DNA from 4 places in the Pseudomonas sp. AC083 genome. Region 1 is predicted to be linked to each of the others. Evidence: predicted binding sites of a transcription regulator. Region 1 holds the regulator's gene; each other region holds the start of a gene.
What was found. The regulator sigma-54, encoded in region 1, starts transcription at its own class of promoters, with help from an activator protein. The targets are predictions, from matches to a motif close to ANTGGCATNNANNTTGCTNT.

Region 2: a site for sigma-54 is predicted at 4,251-4,270, ahead of AC0IXA_RS25130 (CmpA/NrtA family ABC transporter substrate-binding protein). Genes of this name have one in related genera too.
Region 3: a site for sigma-54 is predicted at 2,652-2,671, ahead of glnA (type I glutamate--ammonia ligase). Genes of this name have one in related genera too.
Region 4: a site for sigma-54 is predicted at 3,299-3,318, ahead of AC0IXA_RS20565 (pilin). Genes of this name have one in related genera too.

The regions. Positions count from the first base shown of each region.
Region 1 covers NZ_CEEDDH010000006.1:207,873-215,062, reverse strand. The annotation lists gene AC0IXA_RS12475 (superoxide dismutase) at 1-22, shown strand, start outside; gene AC0IXA_RS12470 (ZIP family metal transporter) at 53-946, shown strand; gene AC0IXA_RS12465 (HPr family phosphocarrier protein) at 981-1,256, opposite strand; gene rapZ (RNase adapter RapZ) at 1,272-2,129, opposite strand; gene ptsN (PTS IIA-like nitrogen regulatory protein PtsN) at 2,132-2,596, opposite strand; gene hpf (ribosome hibernation-promoting factor, HPF/YfiA family) at 2,609-2,917, opposite strand; gene AC0IXA_RS12445 (RNA polymerase factor sigma-54) at 2,991-4,481, opposite strand; gene lptB (LPS export ABC transporter ATP-binding protein) at 4,648-5,373, opposite strand; gene lptA (lipopolysaccharide transport periplasmic protein LptA) at 5,373-5,918, opposite strand; gene lptC (LPS export ABC transporter periplasmic protein LptC) at 5,905-6,477, opposite strand; gene AC0IXA_RS12425 (KdsC family phosphatase) at 6,486-7,010, opposite strand; gene AC0IXA_RS12420 (KpsF/GutQ family sugar-phosphate isomerase) at 7,010-7,190, opposite strand, start outside.
Region 2 covers NZ_CEEDDH010000023.1:102,174-109,363, forward strand. The annotation lists gene rlmKL (bifunctional 23S rRNA (guanine(2069)-N(7))-methyltransferase RlmK/23S rRNA (guanine(2445)-N(2))-methyltransferase RlmL) at 1-2,098, opposite strand, end outside; gene rmf (ribosome modulation factor) at 2,629-2,844, shown strand; gene AC0IXA_RS25125 (quinone-dependent dihydroorotate dehydrogenase) at 3,144-4,163, opposite strand; gene AC0IXA_RS25130 (CmpA/NrtA family ABC transporter substrate-binding protein) at 4,382-5,593, shown strand; gene AC0IXA_RS25135 (ANTAR domain-containing response regulator) at 5,609-6,184, shown strand; gene AC0IXA_RS25140 (nitrate/nitrite transporter) at 6,616-7,190, shown strand, end outside.
Region 3 covers NZ_CEEDDH010000005.1:224,955-232,144, forward strand. The annotation lists gene AC0IXA_RS11385 (DUF4124 domain-containing protein) at 1-313, opposite strand, end outside; gene AC0IXA_RS11390 (DUF4124 domain-containing protein) at 310-822, opposite strand; gene glnA (type I glutamate--ammonia ligase) at 1,152-2,558, opposite strand; gene thiI (tRNA uracil 4-sulfurtransferase ThiI) at 2,886-4,340, shown strand; gene typA (translational GTPase TypA) at 4,480-6,300, shown strand; gene AC0IXA_RS11410 (YkgJ family cysteine cluster protein) at 6,515-6,952, opposite strand.
Region 4 covers NZ_CEEDDH010000015.1:110,919-118,108, reverse strand. The annotation lists gene AC0IXA_RS20580 (DUF748 domain-containing protein) at 1-1,630, shown strand, start outside; gene AC0IXA_RS20575 (DUF2845 domain-containing protein) at 1,627-1,926, shown strand; gene AC0IXA_RS20570 (BON domain-containing protein) at 2,162-2,515, opposite strand; gene AC0IXA_RS20565 (pilin) at 2,815-3,252, opposite strand; gene pilB (type IV-A pilus assembly ATPase PilB) at 3,479-5,179, shown strand; gene AC0IXA_RS20555 (type II secretion system F family protein) at 5,182-6,399, shown strand; gene AC0IXA_RS20550 (prepilin peptidase) at 6,401-7,190, shown strand, end outside.

The sequences.
Region 1 (7,190 bases):
CTATCACGCCGCACTGGTTTAAGCCTTCAATAAAAACAATCCAGGGCTGACTATGGGCACGGAAACACTGGCGATTGGCAGCGGGCGCATGTTTCGTTACGCGGTGGGCTCGCTGTTGCTGCTGGCGGGGATGACTTTGCTGGTCGCCCACGGTTTGCAGTGGCTGAATCTGGAACCGCGGCTGTTGCGCGCCTTGCAGGGCGGTGCCATCTGCGCCTTGGGCACGGCGCTTGGCGCGGTGCCGGTGCTGGTGATCCGGCGCATGCCGCAGGCACTCAGCGACACCTTGCTGGGATTTGGTGCCGGGGTGATGCTGGCGGCGACGGCGTTTTCGCTGATCGTGCCGGGCATTGCTGCGGCGGAGAGTCTTGGTCTTACGCCGTGGGCTGCCAGTGGCCTGATCTGCTTCGGCATCCTGCTCGGCGCGTTCGGTCTGTATCTGGTGGATCGGCGCGTTTCGGGGGCCTCGCCGGAGATGCTCGTCGGCACGCTGGAGCATCCGGTGATTCCACCACGAATCTGGCTGTTCGTGTTCGCCATCATCGCGCACAACATTCCAGAAGGCATGGCGGTCGGCGTGTCTGCCGGCGGCGGGATGGCGGACGCCGACAGTCTGGCGATGGGCATTGCGTTGCAGGATGTGCCGGAAGGGCTGGTGATTGCGTTGGTGCTGGCCGGGGCGGGGATGTCACGGTACAGGGCGTTTCTCATCGGCGCGGCGTCTGGGCTGGTCGAACCGGTATTTGCACTGTTATGCGCGTGGCTGGTGAGTCTGGCTCAGGTGCTGTTGCCGCTGGGACTGGCGTTGGCGGCCGGGGCGATGTTGCTGGTGGTGACCCACGAAGTGATTCCGGAGTCGCGTCGTCATGGGCATGACAAGCTGGCCAGTATGGGCCTGTTGGTCGGGTTTTGTCTGATGATGGTGATGGATACGGCGTTGGGGTGAATGGAGGCGAGGAACAGTGTCCCCGCCTCAAGGATTATTCACCTTCGTCGAAATACCTTTCGATCAGATCGACCAATGCGTCCATGGCTTCCTGAGCCTGTTCGCCTTCGGTGCTCAAATGGATCTTGGTGCCTTTGCCCGCCGCGAGCATCATCATTGCCATGATGCTCTTGCCGTCGACAGTCGTTTCAGGGGTGCGTCCCACCCGGATCGTGCAGTCTGGATACTGACCGGCCACGCCGACGAATTTGGCCGATGCCCGAGCATGCAGACCCAGCTTATTGATGATTTCGATTTCACGAGCAGGCATCGCGGTGTGAATCCTTTAGGTGAGGTCGCGGTGGCGAACCTGGACGTTCTTCAGGGTTTTCTGCAGGGCCTGGCCCAGACGTTCGGTCAGGTAGACGGAGCGGTGGTGCCCGCCGGTGCAGCCGATGGCAATGGTCACGTAAGCACGGTTGCTGGCGGCGAAACGTGGCAGCCACTTGTTCAGGTAGGCGTAGATGTCCTGATACATTTCTTCGACATCCGGCTGCTGCGCCAGGTACTCGGCCACCGGTGCATCAAGGCCCGATTGCGCGCGCAGCTCCGGTTTCCAGTACGGATTGGGCAGGCAGCGCACATCGAAGACCAGATCGGCATCGACCGGCATGCCGCGCTTGAAGCCAAATGATTCAACCAGAAACGCCGTGCCGGGTTCCGGCTGATTCAGCAGGCGCAGCTTCAGGGTGTCGCGAAGCTGATAGAGGTTCAGGCTAGTAGTGTTGATTTTCAGGTCGGCCAGATCGGCGATCGGGCCGAGCAGGGCGGTTTCATCGTGAATCGCCTCGGCCAGTGAGCGATTGGCGTTGCTCAGCGGGTGACGACGACGGGTCTCGGAAAAACGCTTGAGCAGGGTTTCCTCGTCGGCGTCCAGGTACAGCACATCACACTTGATATGCTTGGCACGGACGTCTTCAAGCAGTTCAGGGAAGCGTGACAGATGGCTCGGCAGGTTGCGCGCATCGATCGACACGGCGACCAGCGGCTGCGCCAGCTCCGTGTGAATCAGCGCACGCTCGGCCAGTTCCGGCAGCAAACCGGCCGGCAGATTGTCGATGCAGTAGTAGCCGTTGTCCTCAAGGACATTCAGGGCGGTACTTTTACCCGAGCCCGAACGGCCACTGACAATGATCAAACGCATGATTAGTGCCCGTTCTGCTCGTCCAGTACAACCTGGTACAAGGCTTCGTTGCTCGTGGCGCTGCGCAGTTTTTCACGAACTTCCTTGCGGTCGAGCATGCTGGCGATCTGGCGCAGCAACTCCAGATGCGCATCGGTCGCGGCTTCCGGGACCAGCAGCACGAACAGCAGGTCTACCGGAGCGCCGTCGATGGCGTCGAAATCGATCGGGGCTTCAAGGTGCAGCAGGGCGCTGATCGGCGCCGTGCAGCTCTTGAGGCGGCAGTGGGGAATGGCGATGCCGTTACCAAAACCGGTGGAACCGAGTTTTTCACGGGCGATCAGCGCCTCGAAGACATCCTGCATCGCCAGATCCGGCACTTCGCGGTGGATCAGGTTGGCAATCTGTTCGAGGGCTTTTTTCTTGCTGCCGCCCGGCGCGTTCACTTGGGAACGGCCGGGGGTCAGGATGGTTTCAAGTCGGATCATGGGATAGGGGTGTTAACGACCGGTCGCGCCCTGGAGGAGGCTCTGGGTCTTTTCCTTATGCTTTTTGAGTTGGCGATCCAGCTTGTCGGTGAGTGAGTCGATCGCAGCGTACATGTCGGTATCTTCTGCGTTGGCGACCACTTCGCTGCCGGGGATATGCAAGGTGGCTTCGATCTTCTGCTTCAGCTTTTCGACGCACATCGTGACCTGCACGTTGGTGATCTTGTCGAAATGTCGCTCCAGTCGCTGGAGTTTTTCCTCGATGTAGGAACGCAGAGGTTGGGTCACTTCCAGTTGGTGTCCACTGATGTTGACTTGCATACAGCTTCTCCTTCGTTGCCAGTGCATAAAGCGGCAGGCCGAAAAGCCTGCCACTGGAACGCTGTAACGTGGCTTACATCAACCGCTTGCGTTCGCTCGAAGGCGCGATTCCGAGGGATTCGCGGTACTTGGCGACGGTGCGGCGAGCCACCTGAATGCCTTGTGCCTCCAGTAAACCAGCGATCTTGCTGTCACTCAACGGCTTTTTCTGATTTTCCGCTGCGACCAGTTTTTTGATGATCGCGCGGATCGCCGTGGACGAGCATTCGCCGCCTTCGGAGGTGCTGACGTGGCTGGAGAAAAAGTATTTCAGCTCATAAATACCGCGCGGGGTATGCATGAATTTCTGTGTGGTCACTCGGGAAATCGTCGATTCGTGCATGCCCACCGCTTCGGCGATGTCATGCAATACCAACGGCTTCATCGCTTCGTCGCCGTATTCGAGGAAGCCGCGCTGATGTTCGACGATCTGCGTGGCCACTTTCATCAGGGTTTCGTTGCGGCTCTGCAGGCTCTTGATGAACCAGCGGGCCTCCTGCAACTGGTTGCGCATGAAAGTGTTGTCGGCGCTGGTGTCGGCACGTTTCACAAAACCGGCGTACTGGGCGTTGACACGCAGGCGTGGCACCGACTCCTGGTTCAGCTCGACCAGCCAGCGCTCGTTGTCCTTGCGCACGATCACATCGGGAATGACATATTCGGCTTCTGTCGACTCGATCTGCGAACCGGGACGCGGATTGAGGCTCTGCACCAGTTCGATGACTTGGCGCAGCTCGTCTTCCTTGAGCTTCATCCGGCGCATCAACTGGCTGTAATCGCGACTGCCGAGCAGGTCGATGTAATCGGCGACCAGCCGTTTGGCCTCGGTCAGCCACGGCGTCTTCGCGGGCAGCTGGCGCAGTTGCAGGAGCAGGCATTCGCTGAGGTTGCGGGCGCCGATCCCGGCGGGCTCGAATTGCTGGATGCGATGCAGGACGGCTTCGATCTCGTCGAGCTCGATGTCCAGTTCAGGATCGAACGCTTCAAGAATTTCTTCGAGTGTTTCGTCCAGATAGCCCTGATTGTTGATGCAGTCGATCAGGGTCACGGCGATCAGGCGATCGGTGTCGGACATCGGCGCCAGGTTCAGTTGCCAGAGCAGATGGCTCTGCAGGCTCTCGCCGGCGGACGTGCGGGTGGTGAAATCCCACTCATCGTCATCGCTGCTGGGCAGGCTGCTGGCGCTCGTCTGGTAGACGTCTTCCCAGGCGGTATCCACTGGCAGTTCGTTGGGGATGCGCTCGTTCCACTCGCCATCCTCGAGGTTGTCCACCGTCGGGGCGGTTTCCTGGTAGGAGGGTTCCTGGATTTCGGCGGGCTTCTGTTCGGCGTTGTCGGCCAGAGGATCGGCGTTGTCGAAGTCGTCGCCTTCTTCCTGGCGCTCGAGCATCGGATTGGATTCCAGAGCCTCCTGGATCTCCTGTTGCAGGTCCAGGGTCGACAATTGGAGCAGGCGGATGGCCTGTTGCAGCTGCGGTGTCATCGTCAGCTGCTGGCCCATTCTCAAGACTAGCGATGGTTTCATGGCAGGGGCTTAACACCTTATTCGCCGGCGCTTTGCGCCATCCACTACAGGGCGCCGAAGCGCCAAACTTAAGCAAATTATATGCCTGAAACTGAAGTGTTTGCCTAGAGCGCTGTAACAATTAAAGCGGATAAATGCGCCTTGAATCGATACAGCGCTGTCGCGCTTACAGGCGGAACTCGTGACCCAGATACACTTCCTTGACCAGATCGTTGGCCAGGATGGTCTCGGCATCACCTTCGGCGATCAGTTGACCGTCATTGACGATGTAAGCGGTTTCGCAGATATCCAGGGTCTCACGGACGTTGTGGTCGGTGATCAGTACACCGATGCCCTTGGCCTTGAGGTGGTGAATGATCTGCTTGATGTCGCCGACCGAGATCGGGTCGACACCGGCGAACGGTTCGTCGAGCAGGATGAACTTGGGTGCAGTGGCCAGGGCGCGAGCGATTTCCACCCGGCGGCGCTCACCACCGGACAGGCTCATGCCTAGGTTGTCGCGGATGTGGCTGATGTGGAATTCCTGCAGCAGGCTTTCCAGCTCCTTGCGCCGACCGGCCTTGTCCAGCTCCGGGCGAGTCTCGAGGATCGCCATGATGTTGTCGGCAACCGACAGTTTGCGGAAGATCGACGCTTCTTGCGGCAGATAGCCGATACCGGCCTTGGCGCGGCCGTGCATCGGCTGGTGGCTGACGTCCAGGTCATCGATCAGCACACGGCCCTGATCCGCCTGCACCAGGCCGACGATCATGTAGAAGCACGTCGTTTTACCGGCGCCGTTCGGGCCGAGCAAGCCGACGATCTGCCCGCTGTCGATCGACAGACTGACGTCACGCACGACCTGGCGGCTTTTATAGGCCTTGGCCAGGTGCTGAGCTTTCAGAGTTGCCATTACTGGGATTTCTCTTCGGTTTTCTTCTTCGGCTGGATCACCATGTCGATGCGCGGACGCGATTCGGTGACCTTGCTGCCCGTGGCGCGACCGGCGCTGGCCAGTTTCTTCACGGTGTCGTAGACGATTTTTTCGCCTTGGGTGACGTTGTTATCCTTGTCGATAACCTTGGCCTTGTCGATCAGCACCACCCGATTCTGCTGGGCGTGGTATTGAATCGTCACGCCGTAGCCCTTGACCGGGTTGGCGTCGCCCTGTGTCTGCAACTGCTCGAAGTAAGCCAGGTTGCCTACCGAGGTCACCACGTCGATGTCGCCATTGGGCGCGCGCGTCATGGTCACGGTGTTGCCTTTAACGATCATCGAGCCCTGGGTAATGATCACGTCACCTTTATAGGTGGCGATGCCATTCTTGTCGTCCAGTTGGGCGTCGTCGGCCTGAATGCGGATAGGCTGCTGCTGATCGTTCGGCAGGGACCAGGCGCTCGCGCTTCCCAGTGCTGCGCCCAGACTGAGCAAAATAGGGAGGGTTTTAACGAGCCTCATACTGTCCTCTTACGTTCGATTGCAGGTGTATCCTGCTGTCCTTCAGGTACGCTTTCATTCCGACGCCAGTCGATACGCCGCCAGCGCCCTCGATTCTAACGGGTTGCGCAGTCTGCGCATATTCCTGCTGCGGGAACACGGTCATGCGGGTGCTGGTGATCAGGGTGCCGCGCTGTTTCTCGTCGGTGCGCTGTACGCGTACCGAATCGATCAATTCCACTTCGGTGCCGCCCGAGTTCACTTCGCCGCGTTCGCTGGTCACGTGCCACGGGAAGTCGGTGCCGCGATACATGTTCAAATCAGGCTTGGTCACCAGCGTGATATCAGTGGCCTTGACGTGTTCGGCCTTGTCGGAGGTCATCTCATACTGCACCTTGCCGTCGGGCAGGTACTGAATGGTGTGCGTGTTGGTCGCGTACCAGTCGATCGGATTCTCGGCGGCCGAGACCGGCGGCTTGTCGAGGAAGCGTTCCGGGCTGATGTTCCAGTAGCCGACCGCAGCGAAAATCGCCGCGATGCAGCCGAACAGCAGGAAGTTGCGAAACTTTTTGCTAAACATGGTCAGGCTCACAGGTACGCGGCGTTGGCCGCTTCGAGGCGGCCCTGGGCGCGCAGGATCAATTCGCAGAATTCGCGGGCGGCACCTTCGCCGCCACGGGCGCGGGTAACGCCGTGGGCGTGTTCGCGGACGAAATCGGCAGCGTTGGCCACCGCCATGCCCAGCCCTACACGGCGGATCACCGGCAAGTCTGGCAGATCGTCACCGAGATAGGCGACTTCTTCATAGCTTAGGCCCAGTTGCGCGAGCAGACCGTCGAGTACCACCAGTTTGTCCTCGCGCCCCTGAAACAGATGCGGGATGCCGAGGTTCTTCGCGCGGCGCTCGACCACCGGGGTCTTGCGACCACTGATGATCGCCGTCTGCACGCCGGCATTCATCAACATTTTGATGCCTTGGCCGTCAAGGGTGTTGAAGGTCTTGAACTCGCTGCCGTCTTCGAGGAAGTACAGGCGCCCGTCGGTGAGCACACCGTCGACGTCGAATACTGCCAGTTTGATCGCTTTGCCGCGTTGCAGCAGATCGTTGCTCATTACATGACTCCTGCGCGCAGCAGATCGGAGAGGTTGAAGGCGCCGATCGGGCGATCCTCCTCGTCGACGACTACCAGGGCGTTGATTCGATGGTCTTCCATGATTTTCAGGGCTTCGGCGGCGAGCATGTCGGGCCGGGCGGTCTTGCCGTGTGCGGTCATCACCTGATCGATGGTGGCG
Region 2 (7,190 bases), on a different contig from region 1:
CCATCGCCAGATCGATCAACTGCACCTGGTCGCGCTGTACGTCGAAAATGCCTTCCATGCGCTTGGAGTTGGAGAACGTCGGCGGGTCGATGAAGATCAGGTCGTATTCGTCGCGGCTGCTTTCCAGCCACGCCATCACATCGCCCTGCTCCAGACGGTTCTTGTCCGAGAAACCGTTCAACGACAGGTTGCGCCGCGCCCAGTCCAGATAGGTTTTCGACAGGTCGACGCTGGTGGTGCTGCGCGCGCCGCCCTTGGCCGCGTGCACGCTGGCGGTCGCGGTGTAGCAGAACAGATTGAGGAAGCGTTTGCCGGCCGCCTCTTTCTGAATGCGCATGCGCATCGGCCGGTGATCGAGGAACAGGCCGGTATCGAGGTAGTCGGTGAGGTTGACCAGCAACTTCACGCCACCTTCATTGACCTCGACGAACTTGCCCTGCGCAGCCTGACGCTCGTACTGCTTGGTGCCGCTCTGCCGCTCGCGGCGCTTGACCACCACGCGGTTCTTGTCGACGTTCAACGCTTGCGGAATGGCCGCCAGCGCATCGAACATGCGCGCCGAGGCTTTTTCCGGGTCGATGGATTTCGGCGCGGCGTATTCCTGAACGTGCACCCAGTCGTGGTACAGGTCGATGGCCATCGCGTATTCCGGCATGTCGGCATCATAGACGCGGTAGCAATCGATGCCTTCGCGCTTGACCCACTTGCCCATCGCCTTGAGATTTTTCTGCAAGCGATTGGCAAACATCTGCCCGCCTTCACTCAAGCGCGGCTGCTCGATCACCGACGCCGGGGCTGGCGTCGGCTTGATCGGGTTGCCGTTCTTGTTGAACTTGCGCTCTTGCGGCTCGTCCGGGGTCTGATCGTAAGCCGCTTGCTCGCGCTCGGCCTGACGCTGTTCCGGGGTGCGGCGCTCGCCAGTGACGAACTGATCCGGAAGAACCTTGATCAGCAGCAGTTTGCACGGCAGCGCGCCGTTCCAGAACGAATACTGCTTATGGCTGCGAATGCCCATGCGCTTGCCCAGATCCGGGGCACCGGTGAACACCGCCGCTTCCCAGTTCAGGCAGGCCTGACGCAGACGCTCGCCGAGGTTCTGATAGAGATACAGCAGGCTGGCTTCGTCGCCGAGACGCTCGCCGTACGGCGGGTTGCAGATCACCAGGCCTTTCTGGTTCTGGTCCGGGCGCGGCTCGAAGGTCGCCACTTCGCCCTGGTAGATCTTGATCCACTCGCTGAGGCCGGCACGTTCAACGTTGTTGCGGCCTGGCTGAATCAATCGTGGGTCGGCTTCGTAACCACGAATCCACAGCGGCGGTTTGGCCAGACCGGCGGCGGCACGCTCGACGGCTTCTTCGTGCAATTTTTTCCACAGCGCCGGCACGTGACCGAGCCACGCGGTAAAACCCCACTGCTCGCGACGCAGGTTCGGCGCCATGTCGGCGGCAATCATCCCGGCTTCGACGAGGAACGTACCGACACCGCACATCGGGTCAGCCAGTGCGCCGCCTTCGGCAGCAATACGCGGCCAGCCGGAACGGATGAGGATGGCGGCGGCGAGGTTTTCCTTCAGCGGCGCCGCGCCCTGCTGCAAGCGATAGCCGCGCTGGTGCAGGCTGTGGCCGGACAGGTCGAGGGACAGAATCGCTTCGCCGCGATCCAGACGCAGGTGAATGCGCAGGTCCGGGTTGAGTTTGTCGATGGATGGACGATCGCCCTGCGGCGTGCGCAGTTTGTCGACGATGGCGTCTTTGACTTTCAGCGCGCCGAAGTGAGTGTTGTCGATGCCCGAGCCGTGGCCGCTGAATTCAACGGCCAGGGTGCCGTCGCTGAGCATGTGATCCTGCCAGTCGATGTCGAGCACGCCGTGGTAGAGGTCTTCGGCGTCCTTCATCGGGAAACGCTTGAGCACCAGCAACACACGGTTGGCCAGACGCGACCAGAGGCACAGGCGATAGGCGGTTTCCATGGTCGCCATGCCACGCACGGCGGAAGTGTGCTCGCGCGCTTCTTCAAGGCCAAGCCCGACGGCTTCCTCGATGAGCAGGCCTTCAAGGCCTTTGGGGCAAGTGAGGAAGAGTTCGAAACGATCGGACATGGTAATTCCAGAGCCTTTGGCTAGTGGGCAGGCAACGCATTGCCGACCCGGTTTTCAATCAGGCGCTTTTCTGAAAGAGCGCCCGCGTGGCACGAAGGTGTGCCGTTCCATCCCCGCTGCTCGGGTTAAAAGAGCTTAGATGCCGGGACAGATAAAAAAGTTGGTGCAACAAAAAGACTGAAAACGACCCTTCGTCGAATATTACCCAAGCGCAAACGTGGGTCATTCTCACTAAAGGATTAACCCCCTGAGTCAGCGGGGCGCCGATCATACCGGGGTTTGCGCATTGAACGTTGAACAAATACGCGGTTACTTATCGCCATAGCATCCTTAACGTTACGTGCTTATGACAAAACGATCATTCCCTCGATGTGACTCATTGGTTAGAACTGAGCACAGGTTGACGTCGCAACGGCGTCAACACCTTGGCTCGCCACGCCGGCAGCGAGCCGCACGATGGCAGGTTTTTTCTGCCAGACCTCAATTGAGGTCAACGCGACACTACAGTCAACAAGTGAGGGAAACACCCTATGAGAAGACTTAAGCGTGATCCGTTGGAAAGAGCATTTTTGCGCGGATATCAATATGGCGTTGGTGGCAAATCCCGTGAGCTTTGCCCATTTACTCTACCGTCGGTACGTCAAGCCTGGATCAACGGCTGGCGAGAAGGACGCGGCGACAACTGGGACGGTATGACCGGCACTGCGGGAATCCACAGACTCAACGAACTTCACGCCGTCGGCTGACACAGGGCATTTATTCCGACACGACAATCTGAATTTGCAATGAATTAACCACGCACGTCCTTCCCGGACGGCGGGCTACGGCCCAGGGGCTCCTTCGAGGAGCCCTTTTTAATGCCTGCAGAAAGGGTTAACCGGGTTCCACGTGGCGAGGGGATTTATCCCCACTCGGCTGCGCAGCAGTCGCGAAATCGGGATTTCAATTTAACTGGCATATCAATGTGCAAGGTTTGGGGCTGCTGGGCAGCCCAGCGGGGATAAATCCCCTCGCCACAAAGGCTCCCACAAGGCCTCCGCAATCCTCAGCGCAACGCGGCGATCGCATCCACCGATTCACGAATCAGCGCCGGGCCTTTGTAGATGAAGCCCGAATAGATCTGCACCAGGCTTGCACCGGCCATGATCTTCTCCGCCGCATGTTTACCTTCGGTAATCCCGCCCGCAGCAATGATCGGCAAACGCCCGGCCAACTCACCCGCCAGCACTTTCACGGTGTGGGTGCTCTTTTCACGCACCGGCGCGCCGGACAGACCGCCCGCCTCGTCGCCATGTTCCATGCCTTCGACGCCGACACGGCTGAGCGTGGTGTTGGTGGCGATGACCGCATCCATGCCGGTTTCGATCAACGCCTGGGCAACCTGCGCGGTTTCTTCGTCGGTCATGTCCGGCGCAATCTTGATCGCCAGCGGCACATGTTTGCCGTGACGCAGGGCCAGTTCGGCGCGGCGCGTGGCCAGATCCGCGAGCAATTGCTTGAGCGAGTCACCGAACTGCAGGCTGCGCAAGCCCGGGGTGTTTGGCGAGCTGACGTTGACGGTGACGTAGCTGGCGTGGGCGTAAACCTTGTCCAGGCAGATCAGGTAATCGTCGACCGCACGCTCGACCGGGGTGTCGAAGTTCTTGCCGATATTGATGCCCAGCACGCCCTGGTATTTCGCCGCAGCGACCCGCGCCAGCAGGTTATCCACGCCGAGGTTGTTGAAGCCCATACGGTTGATGATCGCCTCGGCTTCCGGCAGGCGGAAGATCCGTGGTTTCGGGTTACCCGGCTGTGGGCGCGGGGTCACGGTGCCGATTTCGACAAAACCGAAACCCAGTTGCGCAAAGCCATCGATGGCCGCGCCGTTTTTGTCCAGACCTGCCGCCAGCCCCACCGGGTTCGGGAACTCGAGCCCCATGACGGTCACCGGCATTTTCGCCGGCGCCTTGCACAGCAAGCCGTTGAGACCCAAACGTCCACCCGCGCCGATCAGATCCAGCGACAGATCGTGGGAGGTTTCCGGGGAAAGTTTGAACAACAGCTGACGGGCCAGGGTGTACATGGGCGGCAATGACTCGGGCGGCGAAAAGAGGCGGCGATTATAGCCGGGCATCGTCCCCCGGCGCGAGGCGCCTGCGCGAATCAGGCCACTGGCATATGCCTTGCACCACCCCGCTCATCAGTCTGCCGACCAATGACGGCGCGCAGGCCAGGACAATGGCGTCGTCCCCGGGTTTTGCCTGCGCAGAATCCGGGACGACGTTTTTTTTGAGGTAGCGTATGAACGAAACGTCCTTGGGGCCTCTGGCCTGGGTCAATGGCAGCGATGCGCCGGAAAAGAGCGCGATCGATCTAGGCTTCATGGCGCTGAGCGACTGCGCCTCGGTGGTGGTCGCCGCCACCCAGGGCTTCGCCCAGCCCTACGGCCTGACCCTGAACCTCAAGCGTCAGGCCTCATGGGCCAACTTGCGCGACAAACTGGTCAGCGGCGAACTGGATGCCGCACACAGTCTGTACGGGCTGATTTATGCGGTGCACCTGGGCATCGGCGGCGTCGCCCCGACCGACATGGCGGTGCTGATGGGCCTGAACCAGAATGGCCAGAGCCTGAACCTGTCCCATGGTTTGCAACAGGCTGGCGTGAACAGTCCTGAAGCGCTCGATCGGCACGTGCACCAAAGCCGCGCAAAACTGACCTTCGCCCAGACCTTTCCCACCGGCACCCATGCGATGTGGCTTTATTACTGGCTGGCGAGCCAGGGCATTCATCCGTTGCAGGACGTCGACAGCGTGGTGGTGCCGCCGCCGCAAATGGTTGCGCACCTGCAAGCCGGGCGCATCGACGGCTTTTGCGTCGGCGAGCCGTGGGCAGCCAGCGCCGTGCAGCAGGATCTCGGCTTCACCCTGGCGACCAGCCAGAGCATCTGGCCCGACCATCCGGAAAAAGTCCTCGGCTGCACCCGGGAATTTGCCGAGCAATACCCCAACACCGCGCGGGCGCTGGTCATGGCCATTCTTGAGGCCAGCCGTTTCATCGAAGAAAGCCCGGAAAACCGCCGCAGTACCGCGCAATTACTCAGCGCCACCGAATACCTCGACACCCCCGCCGCGTGCATCGAGCCGCGTTTTATGGGTGACTACGCCGATGGCCTCGGTAATCGCTGGCAGGATCCGCATGCGCTGCGTTTTCATGGCGATGGCGAGGTCAATCTGCCATACCTTTCCGACGGCATGTGGTTCATGACCCAGTTCCGTCGCTGGGGTCTGTTGCGCGAGGACCCGGATTATCTGGCAGTCGCCCGCCAGGTTCAGCGCCTGGATCTGTACCGCGAGGCAGCGAGCGCTGTTGGCGTCGCGACTTCCTGCGCAGACGTGCGCAGCAGCCAGTTGCTCGACGGCAAGGTCTGGGACGGCAGCGATCCGGCGGGCTATGCGCGCAGTTTCAAACTGCACGCGCTGAACGACGATGCCCCCCTTCTCGCCCGCCGCTGACAGGAGACCGCGAACATGTTGCGCATTCTGCTGATCAACGACACCGCGAAAAAAGTCGGACGCCTGAAAGCGGCGCTGACCGAGGCCGGCTTCGAGGTAATCGACGAGTCCGGCCTGACCATCGACCTGCCGGCGCGCGTCGAAACGGTGCGCCCGGACGTAATCCTGATCGATACCGAGTCACCGAGCCGCGATGTCATGGAGCAAGTGGTACTGGTCAGCCGCGACCAGCCCCGGCCGATCGTAATGTTTACCGACGAACATGACCCGGGGGTGATGCGTCAGGCGATCAAGTCCGGGGTCAGTGCCTATATCGTCGAAGGCATTCACGCAAAACGGTTGCAGCCGATTCTCGACGTGGCGATGGCGCGCTTCGAGAGTGACCAGGCCCTGCGCGCGCAATTGCAGGCCCGTGACCAGCAACTGGCCGAGCGCAAGCGCATCGAACTGGCCAAGGGTTTGCTGATGAAGATGAAGGACTGCAACGAGGAAGAGGCCTATACGCTGATGCGCCGCCAGGCCATGAGCCGCCAGCAGAAGCTGATTCAAGTGGCGGAGCAGATCATTGCCATGAGCGAGTTGCTGGGCTGAGATTTTCGCTGCAAATCAAGAGCCCCTCACCCTAGCCCTCTCCCTGAGGGAGAGGGGACCGACCGCGTTGTCTTGCGCTGTCCGCCGACCTCAACGACCGAGTCGATTATGGATTCACTCGAAATCGTTCAGATCGGCAAATGATTCGGCCATCCCCCGCTCGGTTCCCTCTCCCTCTGGGAGAGGGCTAGGGTGAGGGGCTTTCGCTTTTCAGCTGTTGGCACAAATCTCGCTAAGTAAACCGCACAGGTAACCAACGGCGGTTGCCCCACCTACGACAAAGACGTCGCTCCCCCCGTTCGCCCCCCGGCGAATCAGGTAGCGGCGTTTTTGCGTTTTGGCCCCACAGAGCGGGGCCGGTGGTGCGGCCGTGAGGCGCTCCACCTGCTGTGCATGACTCCTTTCGAGACTCTTTTCAGCCGAGGTGCGCGATGAATTCAAGCTTCTGGAAATCCGGCCATACCCCGACCCTGTTCGCGGCCTTCCTGTATTTCGACCTGAGCTTCATGGTCTGGTACCTGCTCGGCCCGCTGGCGGTGCAGATTGCCGCCGACCTGCACCTGACCACCCAGCAACGCGGCCTCGTCGTCGCCACGCCGATTCTCGCCGGCGCGGTGTTGCGCTTCGCCATGGGCATGCTCGCTGATCGCTTGTCGCCCAAGACCGCCGGACTGATCGGCCAGGTCATCGTCATCTGCGCGCTGTTCGGTGCCTGGAAACTCGGCATCCACAGTTATGAACAGGCGCTGATCCTCGGTCTGTTTCTCGGTATGGCCGGCGCCTCGTTCGCCGTAGCCCTGCCGCTGGCCTCGCAGTGGTACCCGCCAGAGCATCAGGGCAAAGCCATGGGCATCGCCGGCGCGGGCAACTCCGGCACCGTGTTCGCCGCGCTGCTGGCGCCAGTGATTGCCGCCGCGTTCGGCTGGAGCAATGTCTTCGGTTTCGCCCTGATCCCGCTGGTTTTGACTTTAGTGCTGTTCGCCCTGCTGGCAAAAAACGCCCCGCA
Region 3 (7,190 bases), on a different contig from region 1:
GTTCGCTGGTGACGCTGACGATCAGCTCGCCGGCGCTGCTGCGCAAAGTGGCATCGGGCTCCGGGATCAGAATGCGCAGCATGGCGTAATGAAAGGGCGCTGGTTCGGCAGGTGTTTTCGCCGTGCTGACCGGTGCTGCGGTGTTGGCAGGGACCGCCATGCGATTGCTCGTCGCGATCGGCACTCGCTTGGCGTTGGCGCGTGGCTGGTCGGTGTAGACGCGGTTGCCCTGTGCGTCGATGTAGGTGAAGACCTCCGCCGAGGTGCGCATCGACATCAGTGCCAGGACGAGTACCAGCCCCGCGCGGATCATGGCGTGTGCACCCGTTGCACGGTGAAGACCGCGGGCGGGCTCTGCTGAATGACGGTCTGGCCGTCGATCACCTGCACGGCCAGGCGATGCTCGCCGCGATCGATGTTGACCAGTTGCAGAACCGGCACGTTGCTCGGCTGGCCATAGGGCTGATCGTCGAGCAGCAGCCTTAATTGATGCGGCGGTTGCAGGCGCGGCTTGATCAGGACGTTGACCGTGAAGGTGCCGTTGTTGGCGCGCAGCGCCTCGTCAGAGGGCAGACCGGCGAGCTCGAGGATTTCATAGGCGTTGCGCGGTGGTTGCGGTTGTTCTGCGGTGGGTGCTTGCGGCGCACTCGGTGCTTGCGGCTCGACCCGATTGAGCGGTGGCAGCTCGACCGGTTGCGCCTGCACGCCGTCCGGCGGCTGATTGCTGTACGCCGTGTTGCCGTTGGCGTCGGTGTACTTGTAGATCTGCGCGGCGGCGGGCAGGGCGATCAGCAGCAGAATGTAGAGGAACGTGCGACCCATGAAATCGACCGGGGTTGGAAGCGATGGGTAGCAGCATAGGACAGGTGGGGCGGTTGGCCAAAACCGTTAATAACTGGAATTGAAAAGACTGGTAGCCAAAACACGGATCGTTCCCATGCTCTGCGTGGGAATGCCTCCTGGGACGCTCCGTGTCCATTGACGCAGAGCGTCACGGGCTGCATTCCCACGCGGAGCGTGGGAACGATCAATGACACACCGCTTTCGTGAGCAGGCTCGCTCCCACAGGGTAAATGAACTGCGCCGGGCAATAAAAAAGGCCTCCCGAAGGAGGCCTCTTGTGTCACGCCGCTTTACGCAGCGCTACCGGATCAGCAGCTGTAGTACAGCTCATATTCCAGTGGGTGTACGAAGGTGCGAACCTTGATTTCTTCTTCCGATTTCAGCGCGATGTAAGCGTCGATGAAGTCGTCGGAGAACACGCCGCCCTTGGTCAGGAAGGCGCGGCCCTTGTCCAGCTCTTCCAGGGCTTCTTTCAGGCTGCCGCAAACCTGTGGAATCTCTTTCGCCTCTTCAGGCGGCAGGTCGTACAGGTTCTTGTCGGCAGCATCGCCTGGGTGGATCTTGTTCTGGATACCGTCCAGACCGGCCATCAGCAGCGCTGCGAAAGCCAGGTACGGGTTGGCAGCCGGATCCGGGAAGCGTGCTTCGATTCGGCGGGCTTTCGGGCTCGACACGTAAGGAATACGGATCGAAGCGGAACGGTTGCGCGCCGAGTAGGCCAGCATTACCGGCGCTTCGAAGCCTGGCACCAGACGCTTGTAGGAGTTGGTCGCCGGGTTGGTGAAGCCGTTCAGGGCCTTACCGTGCTTGATGATGCCGCCGATGAAGTACAGAGCGGTATCGGACAGGCCGGCATAGCCTTCACCTGCGAAGGTGTTCTTGCCGTCTTTCCAGATCGACATGTGTACGTGCATGCCCGAACCGTTGTCGCCGTACAGTGGCTTCGGCATGAAGGTCGCGGTGCGGCCGTAAGCGTCGGCAACGTTGTGCACAACGTATTTCAGGGTCTGAACTTCGTCGGCCTTCTTCACCAGCGTGTTGAACTTGACGCCGATTTCGTTTTGGCCGGCAGTTGCCACTTCGTGGTGGTGAACTTCAACCGACTGACCCATTTCTTCCAGTGCGTTGCACATGGCGGTACGGATTTCGTGGTCGTGGTCGAACGGTGGAACCGGGAAGTAGCCGCCTTTCACGCCTGGACGGTGACCCTTGTTGCCGCCTTCGATGTCCTGGTCGGACATCCACGAACCTTGCTCGGAGTAGATCTTGAACATCGAGCCGGAGATGTCCGACTTGAATTTCACCGAGTCAAAGATGAAGAACTCAGGCTCTGGACCGGCGAATACGGTGTCACCGATACCGGTGGCTTTCAGGTGCTCTTCGGCGCGCTTGGCGATCGCACGTGGGTCGCGATCGTAGCCCTGCATGCTCGAAGGCTCGATGATGTCGCAGACCAGAATCAGGGTTGGGTCTTCGGTGAACGGATCGAGCACGGCAGTTTCGTCGACCGGCATCAGGATCATGTCGGAGGCTTCGATGCCTTTCCAGCCGGAGATGGAGGAACCGTCGAACATCTTGCCGACTTCGAAGAAGTCGTCATCCAGCGCATCGCGAGCCGGCATGGTCACGTGGTGCTGAGTGCCTTTGGTGTCCGTGAAGCGCAGATCAATCCACTTGACGTCATGATCTTTGATGAGTTGAACCGACTTCGACATAGTGTCCTCCGGGTGAATTAGGGCGGGTAGTGGATGCCCTTAATAATGGTGATGCCGGCGCGAATACTCTGCCAAGGCAACCTGCCTCACAAGGGAGCAAATTGCATGCCAGTGCCCCAGCATGGGTTTTTTGCCCCAAATTCACGCTTATTAAGATGCTTGACGTACTGAATCGACAAATCCCGCCCCTTAATGTTGCGTTTAAATTCAGAAATGACCTGTTTTGGTGCAGCGAAAACCTTCTGCACATTAACTGGTTAAACCTTGAGCAATTTCCGCTATAATCCGCGCCCCCCTTTTTCGGCTGGCCGTTCGCGCGCTGTTTTCATGAAACTTATCGTAAAAGTCTTCCCCGAGATCACCATCAAAAGCCGACCTGTCCGGACGAAATTCATCCGCCAGTTGGCCAAGAACATCCGCACCGTGCTCCGTGACCTGGACCCGGCCGTGGTGGTGAACGGCGTGTGGGACAACCTCGAGCTGGAAACCCGCGTTACCGACCCCAAAGCCTTGAAAGAGATGGGCGAGCGCCTGACCTGCATGCCGGGGATCGCGCACTTTCTGCAGATCGACGAGTACCCGCTGGGCGACTTCGACGACATCACCGAGAAGTGCAAACAGCACTACGGCGATGCGCTGGCCGGGAAGATTTTCTCGGTGCGCTGCAAGCGCGCAGGCAAGCATGCCTTCAGCTCGATGGACGTGGAAAAATACGTCGGCAGCAAGCTGCGTCGCGAGTGCGGTGCGGCCGGAATCGACCTTAAAGCGCCGCAAATCGAAGTCCGTATCGAAGTTCGCGACAAACGGTTGTTCGTGATCCACAGCCAGCACAACGGCATCGGCGGCTACCCGCTGGGTGCGCTGGAGCAGACGCTGGTATTGATGTCCGGCGGCTTCGATTCGACCGTGGCGGCTTACCAGATCATGCGTCGCGGCCTGATGGCGCACTTCTGCTTCTTCAATCTCGGCGGGCGTGCCCACGAATTGGGCGTAATGGAAGTCGCGCACTTCATCTGGAAGAAGTACGGCAGCTCGCAACGCGTGCTATTTGTCAGTGTGCCGTTCGAGGAAGTGCTGGGCGAAATTCTCGGCAAAGTCGATAACAGTCATATGGGCGTGGTTTTGAAGCGTATGATGTTGCGCGCCTCGTCCGAGATCGCCGAACGCCTGCACATCGATGCACTGGTGACCGGTGAAGCGATCTCCCAGGTGTCGAGCCAGACGCTGCCGAACCTGTCGGTGATCGACTGCGTGACCGACAAGCTGGTGCTGCGGCCGCTGATCGTCGCGCACAAGCAGGACATCATCGACACCGCCAACGAGATCGGCACCGCCGATTTCGCCCGGCACATGCCGGAATATTGCGGCGTGATTTCGGTCAACCCCAAGACCGCCGCCAAGCGTGGCCGGGTTGAGCACGAAGAGAAAGAATTCGACATGGCGGTACTCGAGCGTGCGCTCGCCAACGCCAAACTGGTGCCGATCGATCGGGTAATCGACGAGTTGGGCCAGGATTTGCAGATTGAAGAAGTCAGCGAAGCGCTGGCCGGTCAGATCGTCATCGACATCCGCCACCCGGATGCCGCCGAGGATGACCCGCTGGAACTCGCCGGCATAGAGGTACAGACGATGCCGTTCTATGCAGTGAACGCACGTTTCAAGGAACTGGACCCTACTCGCCAGTACCTGCTGTATTGCGACAAAGGCGTGATGAGTCGCCTGCATGCCCACCATTTGCTCAGTGAGGGGCATGCCAATGTGCGCGTTTATCGACCGAGCTAAGTGCCCGGGGCTGTTTGCCTGTGGCCTGCGTCACCGGCCCCCCGACACCGCCGTCAAGCTGTAACGGCCATGCCGGACACTACTGCTAATCGCTGCCATGACTTGTCAGCAAACCGAATCCTCTGATCGAGATACACAAGTGATCGAAAATCTACGCAACATCGCCATCATTGCCCACGTTGACCACGGTAAAACCACCCTGGTAGACAAACTCCTGCGTCAATCCGGCACCCTGGAGCGCAACGAGCTCAACGACGAGCGCGTGATGGACTCCAACGACCAGGAAAAAGAGCGCGGTATTACCATTCTGGCGAAGAACACCGCCATCAACTGGAACGGCTACCACATCAACATCGTGGACACCCCGGGCCACGCCGACTTCGGCGGCGAAGTTGAACGCGTAATGTCGATGGTCGACTCCGTTCTGCTGCTGGTTGACGCTCAAGACGGCCCTATGCCGCAAACCCGTTTCGTGACCAAGAAGGCTTTCGAAGCCGGCCTGCGTCCAATCGTGGTGATCAACAAGGTTGACCGTCCAGGCGCACGTCCGGACTGGGTTCTGGACCAGATCTTCGACCTGTTCGACAACCTCGGTGCTACCGAAGAACAACTGGACTTCCAGGTTGTTTACGCTTCGGCCCTGAACGGTATTGCCGGTCTGGACCACACCGCCATGGCGGAAGACATGACTCCGCTGTACCAGGCGGTAGTCGACCACGTTCCGCCTCCGGCCGTTGACCGTGACGGTCCGTTCCAGATGCAGATCTCCGCTCTGGACTACAACAGCTTCCTGGGTGTTATCGGTGTTGGCCGTATCGCTCGCGGTCGCGTCAAGCCGAACACCCCGGTTGTCGCTATCAGCGCCGACGGCAAGCGTCGCAACGGTCGTATCCTGAAGCTGATGGGTCACCACGGTCTGCACCGCATCGACGTTGACGAAGCAGCTGCCGGCGACATCGTCTGCATCAGCGGCTTCGACGAGCTGTTCATCTCCGACACTCTGTGCGATATCAACACCGTCGAGGCGATGAAGCCGCTGACCGTTGACGAGCCAACCGTTTCCATGACCTTCCAGGTAAACGACTCGCCATTCTGCGGTAAAGAAGGCAAGTTCGTGACCTCCCGTAACATCAAGGATCGTCTGGACAAAGAGCTGCTGTACAACGTTGCACTGCGCGTTGAAGAAGGCGACTCGGCTGACAAGTTCAAGGTTTCCGGCCGTGGTGAGCTGCACCTCTCGGTACTGATCGAAACCATGCGTCGCGAAGGCTTCGAGCTGGCCCTGGGCCGTCCTGAAGTGATCATCCGTGAAGTTGACGGCGTGAAGCAGGAACCGTTCGAAAACGTCACCATCGACATCCCTGAAGAATCCCAGGGCAAGGTCATGGAAGAGATGGGTCTGCGTAAGGGCGACCTGAGCAACATGGTGCCGGATGGCAAGGGCCGTGTTCGTCTGGAATACAACATCCCTGCTCGCGGTCTGATCGGTTTCCGTAACCAGTTCCTGACCCTGACCAACGGTGCTGGCATCCTGACCTCGATCTTCGACCGTTACGCTCCAGTGAAGTCGGGCCACATGTCCGGCCGTCAGAACGGCGTTCTGGTTTCGGTTGAAACCGGTAAGGCTCTGACCTACTCGCTGGAAACCCTGCAGGCTCGTGGCAAGCTGTTCGTAGAACACGGCCAGGAGATCTACAACGGTCAGATCGTTGGTCAGAACAGCCGCGACAACGACCTGGGTGTCAACCCAACCAAAGGCAAGAAGCTCGACAACATGCGTGCTTCGGGTAAAGACGAAACCATCGCTCTGGTCCCACCTGTTCGCTTCACCCTGGAACAGGCTCTGGAATACATCCAGGAAGACGAGCTGTGCGAAGTTACGCCTAAGTCGATCCGTCTTCGCAAGAAGATCCTCGACGAAAGCGAGCGTACCCGCGCTGCCAAGAAAGCCAAGGCGTAATTCAGCCCTGGAATAAAAAACGCCCCCGGTCGCGAGACCGGGGGCGTTTTTGTTTGTCTGGCTTTTATTCGGTATTTGCGCTGGCCTCTTCGCGAGCAGGCTCGCTCCCACAGGGATTTCGGGTGAACAGAAAATCTGTGTTCACTGATCTCTATTGTGGGAGCGAGCCTGCTCGCGAAGGCGGCCGATCAGCCGCCGTAAACTTCAGCAGCGATCAAAATTTGTCGATGGCCCGGAAATTCTGCACCCGCTCGACTTCTTTCGGCTTATAAGCGCAATACCCCGGCCGCGGGCCGATCTTCGGGTGGTTGCGGCAGGTGTCCGGGCGCTTGTCATAAATGGTGCACAGGCGGGTTTTACGATCCAGGTAATAGCAGTCGTTGTTGCTCATGCGCTGGAGGGTGAAGATTCCCGACTTCTGATTGAAGCGCTCGACCAGACCTTCCTTTTGCAGGCGCTTGGCGATGTTCTTTGGCGGATCGCCCAGTTCGAACTCGTCGACCACGCCGATGCGCACCAGATCCTTGATCTTCACTTCGACCGGCAGCGTGCAGCAGCTGGACATGCACGAGCCGCACATCGGTGCCGAAAATTTGGCCCACGTATCGAGACGATCAATCTCGGCGGCGGCGATCAGGTTGGGCTTCATCATCGGGAGTTACCAGGCATGTATGCATCAGGGCGCGCGATCATACCGGGAGCGGTGGAATTTTGAACAACCTTTCGCCGGATATTTTCGCAGCGGCCGCATTTTGCCCGACAGGACGGCACGGCCCCTGCATTCATTGGCTCATCCGCCAGGGTTATGTCGCACTGGCGCACAGTCCGCGCAAATACTGCCGAACCAGAGCCGTTAGCGCCGGTCAGACCGTCTAGGCTCAGAAAATTCC
Region 4 (7,190 bases), on a different contig from region 1:
CCCGGTCAACGCACAGCTGAACGTGAAAACCGAGGACGTCGACCTGCGTGTCGCGCAGTCCTACATCAACCCGTTCATTCGCCTGGAACTGCGCAGCGGTATGCTCGGCAGTGACCTCAAGGTCAATCTGAAAAGCACCGAGCCACTGGCCCTCAGCGTTACCGGCCGCGCGCAGATCGATCAACTGCACACCCTCGATACGCTGAAGACCCGCGACTTCCTCAAATGGCAGCAAGTGGTGGTCGACGGCATCAATTATCAGCACGGCGACAGCCTGTCGATCGACAAGGTCAACCTGTTGCAGCCGTATGTGCGCTTCATGATCAACGACGATCGCACCACCAACGTCGATGACCTGCTGATCCCGCAACCGGCCGACAGCGGTGCAAAAAGCACCGCAGCCAAACCGGCCGGCAAGGACAAACCACTGGGCATTCACATCGGTGCGATTGCGATCAACGACGGCTCGGCCAACTTCGCCGACTTCAGCCTGACGCCGAATTTCGCCACCGCCGTGCAGCAGCTCAACGGTCAGATCGGCACCATCGACAGCCGTCAGGCAAAACCGGCCAGCGTCGACATCAAAGGCAAGGTCGACCGTTATGCGCCGGTGACCATCAAGGGGGCGGTCAATCCGTTCGACCCGATGGCCAGTCTCGACATCGCCACCAGTTTCAAGCGCGTCGAACTGACGACCCTGACGCCCTACTCCGGCAAATTCGCCGGCTACCGCATCCGCAAGGGCCGGCTCAACCTTGATCTGCACTACCTGATCACCAAAGGCCAACTGAAAGCCGAGAACAAAGTCGTCGTCGAGCAGCTGCAACTGGGCGAGAAGGTCGACAGCCCTGATGCAGTAAGTTTGCCGCTGAAACTGGCGATCGCCCTGCTCAAGGACGTCGACGGCAAGATCTCCATCGAATTGCCGGTGACCGGCGACCTGAATAATCCACAGTTCAGCGTGATGCCGATCGTCTGGCAGACCCTGCGCAATTTGATCGTCAAAGCCGCCGCCGCACCGTTCAAAATGATCGGCGGGTTGGTCAGCGGCGGCGGCTCCGAAGACCTCGGCACGGTGTCCTTCGCGCCGGGCTCCAGCGATCTGAGCAAAGACGCCGAAGCGGCGCTGGTGAAACTGTCGCAAGCGCTGAAGGAACGTCCGGCGCTGCGCCTGGAAATCGAAGGCACTGCCGCGAAGAGCAGTGATGGGCCACTGCTGGCCGAGCAACGTCTGGAACGCGAATACCAATACAACTACTACAAGATGCTCCAGCGCCGTGGCGACAAAGTCCCGGCCCAGGCCTCGCTGCTGCAAGTGCCCGAAAGCGAGAAAGGCGCGTTGCTCGAAGGGATTTACCGCACCCGCCTGAAAACCCAGCCACCGGCAGAATGGAAAGACTTGGGCAAGGAAGAGCGCACGGCGAAAATGCGCCAGGGCGTGATCGCGTTCTGGAGCGGCAGCGAGGTGCTGTTGCGACAGTTGGGCCAGGATCGCGCCAGCACCATCAAGGATTACCTGGTCGACAAGGGCAAGCTCGAAGATGACCGCGTGTACTTCATCGACGCGAACCTCGGCGAGGCCGAAAGCGATGGCCGCGTGGTCACGCAAATGCACCTGGATGCCGAATGACCGTGCGTAACTGGCTGGCTGTGCTCGCGCTGACCTGCGCCGCCGGCCACGCGTCGGCGTCGGATACATTGCGCTGCGCCAGCCAGTTGATCAGCCTCGGCGACCGCGCCAACGAAGTGCTGCAAAAATGTGGCGAGCCGGTCAGTCGCGACGTGCTCGGCTACAAGCGCAGTGCCAATCGCCGCGAAGAGTTTCAGGTCGAGGAATGGACCTACGGCCCGAACAACGGCATGTATCAATACCTGCGCTTCGAAGGCAATCGCCTGCGGCAGATCAACAGCAAACGCGGTAACTGAGAAGAGCAAAAGATCGCAGCCTTCGGCAGCTCCTACATTTGGAATGCATTTCCCTGTAGGAGCTGCCGAAGGCTGCGATCTTTTGATTCTCGAAATAGAACAGGCCCCGACACAAGTGCCGGGGCCTGTAATGGTCACATCCGTGTGACCGTTCGCATGAACTCTAAAGTTGCGGCAGACGTATTGCTCGGCCCGTCTGTCGCGTCTTCTCCCGGTTCAGGCGAGAAGTCTTGCCTTACTCGGCTTTCAGGCCGTCAGCGGAGACCGCTTTAACGCCTTTGATTTTCTTGGCAATGCCCACGGCGACTTCTTTCTGCGACTCGGTTACCGCAGTGGTCGACGACAGGGAAACTACACCCTTGTTGGTTTCGACTTTGATGTCGGTGCCTGGAATGCCTTTTTCGGTAACCAGGTCAGCTTTGACCTTGGTGGTGATCCAGGTGTCGCTGGTATCTTGTTTCATTTCGGTAACTTCACCGGCAGCCAGAACCATTGGCGCTTGGGTAGCCTGAGCGGACTGGGCGAAAGCGCCACCAGCCATGGTCAGGGTCAGAGCGGTAGCAGCGGCAGTGATAGCGAACTTCTTCATACGAGTAACTCCTGTTTTTACTGGAAGTCTGCTGTAACGCTTGTCAGCAGGGTTACCGGAGATATTGCGAACGCTGTGCCAACTTTTTCGTCCGCATAAAACCTTTTAAAAACAATAGGTTATAAAAAACGCTGATTTTCATTTTCATGCAAAATGCATGACTCAGCGCAATTTCGCATGCAAGTTGCGGTTTTTCGGAAAGTTCATAAGCTGCTGAAATTATTGGAGCTTTTGTGAACAGGTGACGATACGAAAATGCCCCGCAGTGCGGGGCATTTCCAGTTCAGAAGGCAACGTGATTACGCACCGCTGGCCGTGCAGCCACGAGGCGCGTAGTCCGAGTTGACAGTGGTCGCGCAGGTCCACACGCCGGAGGTATTACCCGTAGCGGAACCGGAACGGGAGAGAGTAATGGTCCTACCCAACACCGGACCCGGTGCATTGAGCAGGGTGCAGGTGACTGTGCCTTCGCCAGTCGCGGCTGTGCCTGTAACTGCCAACGTACAGTTGGAAGTAGTAGTCGCACCATTAGCAACGTTGGCCAGAGTTGGAGCTGTGCCTTGATTGATCGTGTCCTCGAACGGCACTTTCAATGCGCTGATCTCCGCCAACCCCGCCGTCACCTTCGACCGCGCCTGATATTTCGAATACTGAGGCAGGGCGATAGTCGCCAGAATGCCGATGATCGCCACGACGATCAGCAGCTCGATCAATGTAAAGCCTTGTTGTTTTTTCATAGACACGCTCCATGCATGAGTCGAAATCTCATGATCTGAACAAGGCTCAGCACAGCCCATGCCAACGCCTTTCAGGCCCCGCCTGCTGGGCGCGCGCAATTTCCTGCGCCGTTTCCTACAACCCGCAACCGCACTATCTGACACTTTTTGTCACCTGCACCGGCCGTGTTTGGCGCTGTCACTTGACTAGGCTATAAGTCATGAACGGCAAGCGTGCGGAATCCCCATGAATGACATCGCTCTGAGCGGTCTGGCCAAGCAATTGGTCCAGGCCGAACTGCTCACGGAAACAAGTGCCCGGCAATCCTGGGCGCAGGCCCAGCGCAATCGCGTGTCGCTGGTCAATTACCTGGTACACAACAAACTGGTCAACAGCCGGCAAATTGCCGAGATCGCTTCCGAACATTTCGGCATGGCCCTGCTCGATTTGCATTGCCTCGACAAAGAGACTCAGCCCAAGGGCCTGGTCAGTGAAAAACTGGTTCGTCAGCATTGCGCCCTGCCCTTGTGGCGGCGCGGCAACAAATTGTTCGTGGGCCTTTCCGACCCGAGCAACCAGCAGGCGATCAGCGACATCCAGTTCAGCACCGGCCTGAGCACCGAAGCGATTCTGGTCGAGGACGACAAACTCAGCGACGCCATCGACAAGTTCTTCGACAGCCACGCCTCGGGTCTGGAAGAAATGGCCGATGTCGATCTCGACGGCCTCGACGTCGAGTCCATCGATGACAACAAACAGGACGTGATCGGCGGCCTCGATGCCGACGACGCCCCGGTCGTACGTTTTGTGCACAAAATGCTGCTCGATGCGATCAAGAGCGGCTCGTCCGACCTGCATTTCGAGCCGTACGAAAAAAACTACCGGGTGCGCATGCGCACCGACGGCATGCTGCGCGAGGTGGCCAAGCCGCCGATCCAGTTGGCCGGGCGCATTGCCGCGCGCTTGAAGGTAATGGCCAGTCTGGATATTTCCGAACGACGCAAACCCCAGGACGGGCGGATCAAGATGCGCCTGTCGAAAAGCAAATCCATCGATTTTCGCGTCAACACCTTGCCGACCCTGTGGGGCGAAAAAGTGGTGATCCGGATCCTCGACCCGTCCAGTGCGCAGATGGGCATCGATGCGCTGGGCTACGAGGCCGAACAAAAAGCCTTGTACCTGGCCGCGCTGAAACAGCCGCAAGGGATGATTCTGGTCACCGGCCCCACCGGTTCCGGTAAAACCGTGTCGCTGTACACCGGACTGAACATCCTCAACACCGTCGACATCAACATTTCCACCGCCGAAGACCCGGTGGAAATCAACATGGAAGGCATCAATCAGGTCAACGTCAATCCTCGGCAAGGGCTGGACTTCGCCCAGGCGCTGCGCTCGTTTCTGCGTCAGGACCCGGACGTGATCATGGTCGGCGAGATCCGCGATCTGGAAACCGCCGAGATCGCGATCAAGGCCGCGCAGACCGGCCACCTGGTGCTGTCGACCCTGCACACCAATAGCGCAGCGGAAACCCTCACGCGCCTGCACAACATGGGCATTCCCGGATTCAACATCGCCACCTCGGTCAGCCTGATCATCGCCCAGCGTCTGGCGCGCAAGTTGTGCGCGCACTGCAAGCGGCCGCTGGAAATCCCGCACGAAACCTTGCTCAAGGAAGGCTTCCCCGAGGAACGCATCGGCCATTTCACGATCTACGAGCCGGTCGGTTGCGATCACTGCAACGGCGGTTACAAAGGACGCGTGGGGATTTATGAAGTGGTAAAGAACACACCGGACCTGCAACGGTTGATCATGGCCGAAGGCAATTCGCTGGAAATCGACATTCAGATGCGCCGCGACGGTTTCGCCGATCTGCGCACTTCCGGGCTGTACAAGGCCATGCAAGGCATCACCAGCCTTGAGGAAATCAACCGGGTCACCAAGGATTGAACATGGCGGTCAAGGCAGCAAAAGTCAGCATTTACGCCTGGGAAGGCACCGACCGCAAAGGCAGCAAAGTCAGCGGCGAACTAAGCGGACAGAACCCCGCACTGATCAAGGCGCAGCTGCGCAAACAGGGGATCAACCCGGGCAAGGTGCGCAAGAAGTCCGCCTCCCTGCTGACCTTGGGCAAACGCATCAAACCGCAGGACATCGCCCTGTTCACCCGGCAGATGGCAACGATGATGAAGGCCGGTGTACCGCTGTTGCAGTCCTTCGACATCATCGGCGAAGGCTTCGAAAACCCGGCCATGCGCAAGCTGGTCGATGAGGTCAAACAGGAAGTTGCCGCCGGTAACAGCTTCGCCACGGCCCTGCGCAAGAAGCCGCAATACTTCGACGAGTTGTACTGCAACCTGGTCGACGCCGGCGAACAGTCCGGTGCCCTCGACACGTTGCTCGAACGAGTGGCGACCTATAAGGAAAAAAGCGAAGCGCTCAAGGCCAAGATCAAGAAAGCCATGACCTACCCCACCGCCGTGGTGCTGGTGGCGGCGGTGGTGACCGGCATTCTGCTGGTCAAAGTGGTGCCGCAGTTCCAGTCGGTATTCTCCGGGTTCGGCGCAGAACTGCCGGGCTTCACCCTGATGATCATCAGCCTGTCGGAATTCATGCAGCAGTGGTGGTGGGCGATTCTGTTTGCACTGGTGGCAGCGTTTTTCGGCACTCGTCACGCGCTGAAGACCTCGCAGGCCCTGCGCGACCGGCGCGATGCCTGGCTGCTGAAGCTGCCGCTGGTAGGCACTTTGATGTACAAGTCCGCCGTCGCCCGCTTTGCCCGCACCCTGTCGACCACTTTCGCCGCCGGTGTGCCGCTGGTCGAAGCACTGGATTCGGTGGCGGGCGCCACCGGCAATGTGGTGTTCAAGCGCGCGGTGCTGCGCGTGAGGCAAGACGTCTCGACCGGCATGCAGCTGAACTTCTCCATGCGCAGCACCGGTGTGTTTCCCAATATGGCGGTGCAGATGACCGCCATCGGCGAGGAATCGGGCGCGCTGGATGACATGCTCGACAAGGTCGCCGGTTTTTATGAAGCGGAAGTCGATAACATGGTCGACAACCTCACCAGCCTGATGGAGCCGTTCATCATGGTGGTGCTGGGGGTCATCGTCGGTGGACTGGTGGTGGCCATGTACCTGCCGATCTTCCAACTCGGCTCAGCGATCTGACATGCCTATCGATGAACTGTTTGCCGTGTATCCGCTGGCCTTTGTGGTCAGCGCGCTGCTGCTCGGGCTGGTGGTCGGCAGCTTCCTCAATGTTGTGGTCTGGCGCTTGCCGAAAATGCTCGAGCGCGACTGGCGCCAGCAAGCCCATGATGTGCTCGGCCTGCCCAGCGAAACGCCCGTGCCGACCTACAACCTGATGCTGCCGCACTCCGCGTGCCCGCATTGCGGACACCGGATCCGCCCGTGGGAAAACATTCCGCTGCTCAGTTATCTGCTGCTGCGCGGGCGCTGCTCGGCCTGTTCGGCGCCGATCAGTAGACGTTACCCGCTGACCGAACTGGCCTGCGGCCTGCTCTCGGCATTCATCGCCTGGCATCTGGGCTTCGGCTGGCCGGCGAGCTTGCTGATTTTGCTGACGTGGGGCTTGCTGGCGATGAGTCTGATCGACTGCGAACATCAGCTGCTGCCCGACGTGCTGGTGCTGCCGCTGCTGTGGCTGGGGCTGATCGTCAACAGCTTCGGCGTGTTCGTGGCGTTGCCAGATGCATTGTGGGGCGCAGTCGCGGGTTATCTGGCGCTGTGGTCGGTGTTCTGGCTGTTCAAACTGCTCACCGGCAAGGACGGCATCGGTCACGGCGATTTCAAGCTGTTGGCCTTGCTTGGCGCTTGGGGTGGCTGGCAGATTCTGCCGCTGACGATTCTGTTGTCATCCATGGTGGGAGCGATTTTGGGCGTCGTCATGCTGCGCCTGCGCGCCCAGGAAACCTCGACGCCGATCCCCTTCGGGCCCT